One region of the Paenibacillus sp. FSL F4-0125 genome, then DNA from elsewhere that is predicted to be linked to it. Evidence: riboswitches for the same ligand, from Rfam matches in the RefSeq annotation. Region 1 holds a riboswitch; the other holds the start of a gene.
What was found. Region 1 has a riboswitch for glycine ahead of gcvT (glycine cleavage system aminomethyltransferase GcvT). Riboswitches for the same ligand answer to the same signal wherever they lie in the genome.
Positions count from the first base shown of each region.

Region 2: another riboswitch for glycine. It lies ahead of NST74_RS29220 (amino acid permease); the one in region 1 lies ahead of gcvT (glycine cleavage system aminomethyltransferase GcvT).

Region 1 is NZ_JBBOZJ010000001.1:6,084,134-6,088,566, reverse strand. Features, by position in the region: gene gcvPA (aminomethyl-transferring glycine dehydrogenase subunit GcvPA) at 1-706, opposite strand, end outside; gene gcvT (glycine cleavage system aminomethyltransferase GcvT) at 813-1,925, opposite strand; glycine riboswitch at 2,112-2,209, opposite strand; gene gcvH (glycine cleavage system protein GcvH) at 2,487-2,879, shown strand; gene NST74_RS27195 (flagellar motor protein MotB) at 3,348-4,187, opposite strand; gene NST74_RS27190 (flagellar motor protein) at 4,184-4,433, opposite strand, start outside.
Region 2 is NZ_JBBOZJ010000001.1:6,550,871-6,555,303, forward strand. Features, by position in the region: partial or broken gene NST74_RS29215 (DHA2 family efflux MFS transporter permease subunit) at 1-950, shown strand, start outside; gene NST74_RS29220 (amino acid permease) at 1,089-2,441, opposite strand; glycine riboswitch at 2,574-2,654, opposite strand; gene adhP (alcohol dehydrogenase AdhP) at 2,852-3,868, shown strand; gene NST74_RS29230 (pyridoxamine 5'-phosphate oxidase family protein) at 4,148-4,433, shown strand, end outside.

The DNA.
Region 1 (4,433 bases):
ATCCTTTAACCGCATGGATTAGCGGCTCAACAGAGCTTAGGTCTTCGATGCAGCCAAAGAAGTTAGGCGATTGCATCAGTACTGCTGCGGTATCTCCATCAATGGCTTCAGCAAGCATCGCCTGATCGGTAACTCCGTCTTTATAGTCAATCTCTACCACTTCAAGACCCCAGGCATTAGCCGATGTGCGTAGTACTTGACGTGCTTCAGGATGAACGGTGCGGGAGACGATTATTTTTTTACGTTTGGTAGCACCAGCTGCGAGGACTGCTGCTTCGGATAATGCGGTTGCGCCATCATACATACTGGCATTAGCTACTTTCATACCGGTTAGTTCACAAATATAGGATTGGAATTCGAAGATCGCTTGCAGCTCACCTTGGCTGATCTCCGGTTGATAAGGAGTGTAGGCAGTGTAGAATTCAGAACGGGAAATGACATGGTTGATCACCACAGGGATGTGATGGTCATATAATCCGGCGCCGAGGAAGCTGGCGTGAGAATCAAAGTCGGCATTTCGGTCAGCCAGACCTTTCATGTGACGAAGCAGGGCGTATTCATCGAGTGGTTCAGACATCGGCATAGTGCCTTGAAAACGGACGGCTTCAGGAATATCGGAGAACAGCTCATCTATGGACTGAATCCCGACGGCTTCCATCATCTCTTCGCGGTCCTGTGCAGTCATGGGCAGATAACGGTGCTTCATTAAGGTTTCACTCCTTGGCTTTTTTAAAATATAAGACAGTAGAATTTTCAGGCTATACTTTATCCTTCTATTTCTCGCTTAAAAGCTCACCGTCCTTATATGGACGCTAAAGGCGTTTATACTTGTAAAAAGGGGCCTTAATCACGACAGCCTTAAGCTGTTTGCCGCGGATCTCTACGTAAACCTCTGTACCTATTTCACTATAAGCTGTATCAAGCAGAGCTAATCCCAAGTTACGCTTCAACGTTGGCGATTGTGTTCCGGTTGTGACCTCTCCGATTTTAACGCCGTCTGCATAGACGGGGTAATGGGAGCGCGGAATACCTCGATCAATCATCTCTAGGCCGACAAGGCGGCGGGGAAGACCGGCTTCTTTTTGCTGCACTAACGCATCACGACCGATGAAGTCTGCTTTGTCTAGTTTCACGAAGAACTGCAATCCTGCTTCAAGCGGCGTGATATCAGCTGAGAGTTCCTGACCGTACAGCGGCAATTTCGCTTCAAAACGCAGGGTATCCCGTGCGCCCAGGCCAGCAGGTGTTAATCCATGAGGAGCACCCGCAGCAAGAAGCCCGTTCCATAACGCTCCTGCACCATCCAGCGAAGCGTAGATTTCGAAGCCATCTTCACCGGTATAACCTGTACGGGAGATCAATACTTCTACACCGCAGACGGTAGCGTGTTCGATGAAGTGGAAAGTCTTGAGGGCTGAGATAGGAGTATCAGTAACTTCCGCGAGTATAGTCTCTGCCAGCGGACCTTGCAAGGCAAGTAAAAGCGTCTCATCGGAGACATTAGTGAGTGTGACTTCACCGAATTCAGAGGTCAGGTGCTCATTCAGCCACTGAAAGTCCTTATCGATGTTGGAGGCATTAACGACGAGCATATAACGACCTTCGCTTAGTCGATACACGAGTAAATCGTCTACAACTCCGCCGTTTGGATAACAGAGCAGCGTATATTGTGCCGAACCATCGGTGAGGCGGCTGACATCGTTAGTCGTCATCTTTTGCAAAAAGGCTTCTGCACCGCTCCCGATCACCATGAATTCACCCATATGCGATACATCGAACAGTCCAGCCTGCTGGCGAACGGCTTCATGCTCCTTCACGATACCTGTAAATTGTACTGGCAGCTCCCAGCCGCCAAAATCAATGCATCTGGATTCCGCATAAGCGGAATAGAGATCATAAAAAGGCGTTCTTTTCAAAGCATCCATGTCGTCACTCCCCTTGATCTGATTACATACGAAAAAAGGACAGGCAGAAGCAATCATGCATAAATGCACTAATCGCTTTCTGCTCTGTCCTTTGTACCTGAGAGTTACCCTGCGTAACTAACCTGCAAGTTTCCCCGTTGGTGACCTGACGCACCTTCGCCCTGCGTCTGATGCTCTCCAGAGATACGTCCGACAAAGGTCCTTTTGCCTGAGAGATTCACCCTGTTAGGGTTTACTCCTTCGGCGCCGTCTTCAAGTGAGACAGTCTCTCCCTATGCCATCATCCGCAACTGTATTTGTTTCAAATATAAGAAAGTATATGTTTCACATTATACATTATCCTTATATTTCTTCGAGAAACGGTTATCGTCTATAAAAAGACGACATCGTTGTTTCTTCTTGTATGTCTCCATTAAACGGGTATAGGAGGGCGCTGTCAACAAGAAAAAGTCAAAAAAACGACAAATTTATTTTACTGTTAGTAATATTGACATTATGCTCTGGGATCACTTAGGCTATAACTAAATTTAGAATTCCAATTTGGAAATGAGGCGGCTTGAAATGAGTGAAGTTTTAGATAACCTTCTTTACAGCGAAGAGCATGAGTGGGCACAGCAAGTGGAAGGACGCGTAGTACGTGTTGGGATTACGGATCATGCTCAGCATTTGTTAGGCGATATCGTATTTGTGGAATTTCCAGAAGTGGGCTCGGCCATTTCAGCCGGTGACAGCGTAGGTAGTATCGAATCCGTTAAGACTGTATCGGAATTGTATTCACCCGTCTCTGGGACGGTTACCAAGATTAATGACGGATTAGAAGCAAGTCCAGAGCTGATCAATGATAAGCCGTATGGCGAAGGTTGGATCTTTGAAATTGAAGTAGACGGAGAGTATGCTGATGCTGTAAAAGGTTTGCTTGATGCAGCCGGATACCGAGCATTGGTAGGAGAGTAATTAAGGTTTTTTTACTGTATATTAATTTCATCGCGTGTGATTTTTGTAGCAGCAAGTTTCTGTGATTTGGGGACTTGCTGTTTGGTGTTTCTTATGGGAGCATCGGATAACTTTGCGTTAGATCTTCGATTCTGTTGGGAATTGTGGAAATTTTCTTGGAATCAAATTTACTGATATGAAATGAGGGAAAACCTCCCTGATTTTAGACGTTTTTAGCGCGAAAATATGATTTTTAGGGAATTCCTCCTTAAAAATCTCGGTAAAACCACTATTTCCGACGAAAAAGAGTAATAATCGGGGAGGAATTCCCTAATTACGCGCCTGAATAAGATAATAAGTAAATAATTAGGGAGGTTTTCCGTAATTAGTGTGGCGGTTCTATTATGGTAGTATTTTTAAGCAGTTTCTGAATTGTTATTATGCTGCAATTTTTAACGCTTAATTATCAATAATTGATTAGTTCTAAACTTACTCACCTTCTTGAAGCTGCCGCAGCACAATGATCTCTACACGGCGGTTCTTTTGCTTACCTGCTGCTGATATGTTTTCCGCTGTGGGCTGGGTATCAGCATAACCCGCGTATTGAAAATTGTCGGGATTCAACCCTTCATGATCTAAGAAAAAGCGCAGCACTGACAGCGCACGAGCACCTGATAGCTCCCAGTTGTCGTTATAGTGCGAAGCCGAAGATACTGGCGTATTATCGGTATGTCCCTCAATGCTAATCTTTGCGCCGATGTCTTTGAATAAACCAGACAACTGCTGAAGGGCAGGAAAGGCTGGAGATTTCAAATTAGCTTTACCCGCATCAAAGAGAAAACGGTCACTGAGGGTGATTTCTATCCCTTGTGGTTTGTCAGCAACAAATATTTGTTCTCCGAGATTATTTGCCTCGACATATTGGGTGATCACACCCATTAATTCAGCAAGCTTTGCCTCTTGTTCTCGAAATGCCAGCTCACGTGCCGAAGGTGCTTCGTTCTCCGTTTGTTCAGCAGATCCATCATTCGGTCTCGCAGTTGCAGCTGCGTTCCCACCATTCCCGTCCACACTGTTCTGTCTGCTCTCAGTTGTCTTCCCAGCATCTAAAATGCCATTCCCACCGTCAAGAACAGTGCTTCCAGACTTGAAGGTCTCGGATAACGAGCCCGTCACAATATTATATTTGTCCGTGTCCAGGCTGCTCATCGCATACAATATAACGAAAAATATAAGCAAAAGTGTAATTAGATCAGCATAAGTAATCATCCAGCGGTCGCGGCTTTCCCGAGTCTCTACACGCCGCTTTCGCCGGTATCTTTGTCTCATAGAAGACCTCTAGTTTCTGCGCGGTCATTCGTGTCCGTGTCTGAGATGAATGAGTTTAATTTTTTACGAACGAGCAAGGGGTGATCTCCGTTCTGCAAAGAAAGAATGCCGACAAGCAGCATTTCCATACTATGTAACTCACTTTGACTGCGGGATTTAATTTTGGAAGCGATGGGTAAAAATATTAAATTAGCGATAGCGACACCGTACAGTGTTGCGGTAAATGCAACTGCGATAGAAGTGCCC
Region 2 (4,433 bases), 470 kb from region 1:
TCATCCCACTTGTCATCCTTGTTATAGCGTTGGCATTCAAGTATTTAGTGAATGTATCTGAGACCTCTAAGTCGAAGCTTGATGTAGTAAGTGTTCTTTTATCAACCGTCGGATTCGGCCTGATCTTATACGGCTTCAGTAGTGCAGGCAGTAAAGGCTGGGACGATGCAATAGTGATTCTGACCTTAGGGATTGGGATTGCTGTAACGGCTGTATTCTGTATAAGACAAATCAAGTCTGATGATCCACTGCTAAACTTGTCTGTCTTCAAAAATAAAGTCTTTACGATGACGTCTCTTATTAACGTATTGATCACGATGATGATGTACGCAGATATGATTTTATTGCCTATTTATCTGCAAAATGGCCGTGGTTTCACAGCGTTTGATGCAGGATTGCTCTTGCTGCCGGGGGCACTTGTAAATGCGTTCATGTCGCCCGTCACCGGAAAATTATACGACCGTTTTGGTGCCAAGCCGCTATTCATTATTGGTTTACTCTTTATTATTCCATCTATGTGGGCGGTAACCGATTTGTCTCAATCGACAACCTATATGTATCTAATGATTCGTACCATTGGTCTCCGAATTGGATTAAGCTTCATCACTATGCCACTCAATACAGCCGGACTAAATGCGTTGCCCAAACAACTAGGTACGCATGGTACAGCAGTGAACAATACCGTTCGTCAAATTGCCGGAGCTATTGGTACTGCTGTCGTAATTACAATTTATACAGTGCAGGCAACAAGTCATGCGGCCACAGTGATGCAGAGCAATCCCTCTACTACTCCTGAAACCCTTAAATCCCTAGCATCCATTCTAGGGGCGAGTGACTCCTATTACTTCATGATGATTTTATCCGTTGCCGCTTTTGTTATAACATTATTTATGCCTATGAAGAGCAAGATCACGATTGAAAAGAAAGCAAACCTAGCTAGCGAAGAATAGACTCATAAAGTGGAACGTCAAAAGGACAGCTGCTCGCTGTCCTTTTGCATTATTCTCATAGCTATTTTCAGCTCACTAGCTTTAGTTTCAGCCCCGCATCCCCTAGTAGCCGCTACTTAATGTCTGCCTCACACTAGCTTAATTACTTTTCCCCTTCTTACCTCTAATCGAATACAGGATGAATAATAAAATAAACCAGATCGGAGTACACAATAAAGCCGGGCGTGTCTCTCCAGCGAACAGCATAATGATCAGTATTCCAGCGAACAAGGTTAAGACAATATAATTAATAGCCGGTGTGAACGGTGCTTTGAATTTGGAATTCATCTGTAAATCTGGCCGGGTTTTCTTGTACTTAATATGGCAGATGAGCACAATGCCCCACACCCATATAAAACAAATGGCGCTAATCGTTGTCACGATTCCAAAAGCCTGCTCCGGAATAAGTTTACTCAACAGAGCTCCTACAGATATGACAATTGTAGAAATGAATAACGAGTTACCTGGTACATGGTTTTTATTCAGTTTGCCCAAATGAGGAGACGCCTGGTTATTTCTACTCAAATTATAGAGAATTCGGCTTGTTGAGAACATCCCACTATTACAAGCGGAAGCCGCTGAGGTTAGTACAACAAAATTAATAATCCCTGCGGCAATTGGAATCCCTACTAAAGTAAAGGTTTTTACAAAAGGACTTTCTGCCGGACTAAGCTCCGTCCAAGGGTTAATGCATAGCAGGACGAAAAGCGCGCCGACATAGAAAAATAGAATCCGTAAAGGAATTTTATTAATTGCAGACGGGATATTTTTCTCCGGATCCGCTGTTTCCGCTGCTGATACACCCACCAACTCCACACCGACATAAGCAAATACAACCATTTGAAAAGAGAATAAGAAGCCTGATATGCCGTTCGGAAAAAAGCCCCCATGCTCCCATAGATTCCGTATCGTCACCGATCCTGCATCCGTCTTAAACCCTATGATCAGTAAAATGACCCCAAGACCAATCAAGGCGAGAATCGTAATTACCTTAATTAAAGCAAACCAAAATTCGAGTTCCCCAAAACTTTTTACAGTTAATAGATTAAGTCCTAATAACACGACTAGACAGGCTATGGCAGGAACCCATTGCGGGATATCAAACCAATATTGTACATATACGCCAACAGCGATGACATCAGCCATAGCCGTCATGATCCAGCAAAACCAATAGGTCCAACCGGTAATGAATGCGACCCGTGATCCAAGGTAGTCTTCAGCAATATCCGTAAACGATTGATAGCCCGCTTTAGATAATAGGAGCTCTCCCAGTGCTCTCATCACAAAAAACACAGCAATACCCACGATTAAATACGTGATCATAATAGATGGGCCTGCCTTCTCTATCGCCTTGCCTGATCCCAAGAATAATCCTGTACCGATGGTGCCGCCAATAGCAATAAGTTGAACATGCCGATTGGCCAGCTCTCTCTTTAATTCTGGTTGTACCATACCTAGTTCCCCCTTGTGAGTACAATAAATTGGAATAAAAAAGAGAGATTGGATGTCATCCAATCTCCCAGATCGTAAGAATATCAAATAATATTTGCCTACTGATGTCGATCAGCATGACAAATATATATTCAGTACTCTTCTGTCCTTTTGCCTGAGATTGTGAACCCTTCGGCGCCGCGGAATTTCCGCGGTCTCTCCAGAAGCTGCTCCAGCTAAAGTGTAATCCTTAGCCATCATAGCTCGTGAATTATGAAGTTGATAAAGCGGTAACGCAGTAAAGCTGTTCTGATATTCTAACATATTACTTCTGATGTGAGTGTTAATCTGTGATAAAAGTCTCAAGAATTTAAAGTAAGCCTCATGAACATACTACTTTTTGAAAAACAAAAAGCTAAAGGAGTATGCTAATGAAAGCCGCTGTAGTAAAACAATTTAAAGAAAAGTTAGAACTACAAGACGTACCTAAACCAAAACCCGGACACAAAGAAATCCTTGTCCATATTCAGGCATGCGGAGTGTGTCATACTGATTTGCATGCTGCTCATGGCGATTGGCCTGTTAAACCGAAACTGCCTCTTATTCCCGGACATGAAGGCGTTGGCATTATTGAAGAAATAGGTGAAGGAGTTACACACTTAAAGGTAGGGGACCGAGTAGGAATTCCGTGGCTGTATTCTGCTTGCGGTCATTGCGAATATTGTCTCACAGGAAGAGAGACCCTTTGTCTGGATCAGCAAAATTCCGGATATTCCGTAGATGGCGGATATGCAGAATATTGTGTGGCAGCTGCCGATTATGTAGTGAAGGTTCCTGATAATCTAAGCTTCATTGAAGCGGCACCTTTATTTTGCGCTGGCGTTACGACCTATAAAGCTTTGAAAGTATCAGGTGTAAAGCCAGGTGAATGGGTAGCTATTTTCGGTATCGGAGGATTGGGTCATCTAGGTGTACAATATGCAAAGGTGATGGGAATGAACGTAGTGGCCATCGACACTTCAGATGAAAAGATGGAGCTTGCGAAACAGCTTGGTGCAGACAAAACCGTAAACGCATTAAAAGAGGATGCGGCCGACTGGATTCAGAAAGAAATCGGTGGTGTTCATGGAGTCGTTTGTACAGCAGTGGCGAAAAAAGCATTCGACCAAGCCTACCGGGCCATTCGCCGCGGCGGTACCTGCGTCATGGTTGGGCTGCCTCCTGAATCCATGGATGTTCCGATCTTTGATACGGTTTTAAACGGTACAAAGGTAGTCGGTTCGATAGTCGGCACTCGCAAAGATTTACAAGAAACATTACAATTCGCTGCAGAAGGAAAAATCAAAACCATTATTGAGACACGTAAGTTAGAAGAGATTAATGAGATCTACGATCTTATGTTAGAAGGCAAAATCAATGGTCGAATCGTCCTTGATATGACGAAATGATCAAGAATCTAATTAGAAATTGTAACAATAAACCCGATAGAGAACACATTGATAAGTGTTCTTTATCGGGTTTAACCATACATTTCATAGAGATGATGTGTAAATTTATGCCTAATTATTAGTGTACTATTTTATAACTCTACCAGCTGAACCTTACCTAAGTTGAGCAGAGGATTATGATAGCAAATTAATTTTTTTGTATTATACTTCACATGCACCAATATTTTACAGTGATAAGCTTACTAGTATATGCCTTATACCACTTTAGGAGGTAATATAATGAGCAAATACGACGAAGCTATGATGCTGCTGGAAAAACAAGTCGGTAACAAGGACGGTCTGATCACTCTGTCCACCATCGCGCTGGAACCGGGGGCTAACGGCAAAAGCCGTCCTGCCGCCCGCATTGTGGACGCCTATTATGAGGACGGCGCGTTCTACACTGTCACTTACGCGACCTCAGGTAAGATGCAGCAGATCGCCCAAAACCCCGAAGTCGCTGTTTGTATCATCGTCGAAAACTTTACGGCCGATGGTATCGGTGAAAACCTGGGCTGGGTATGTG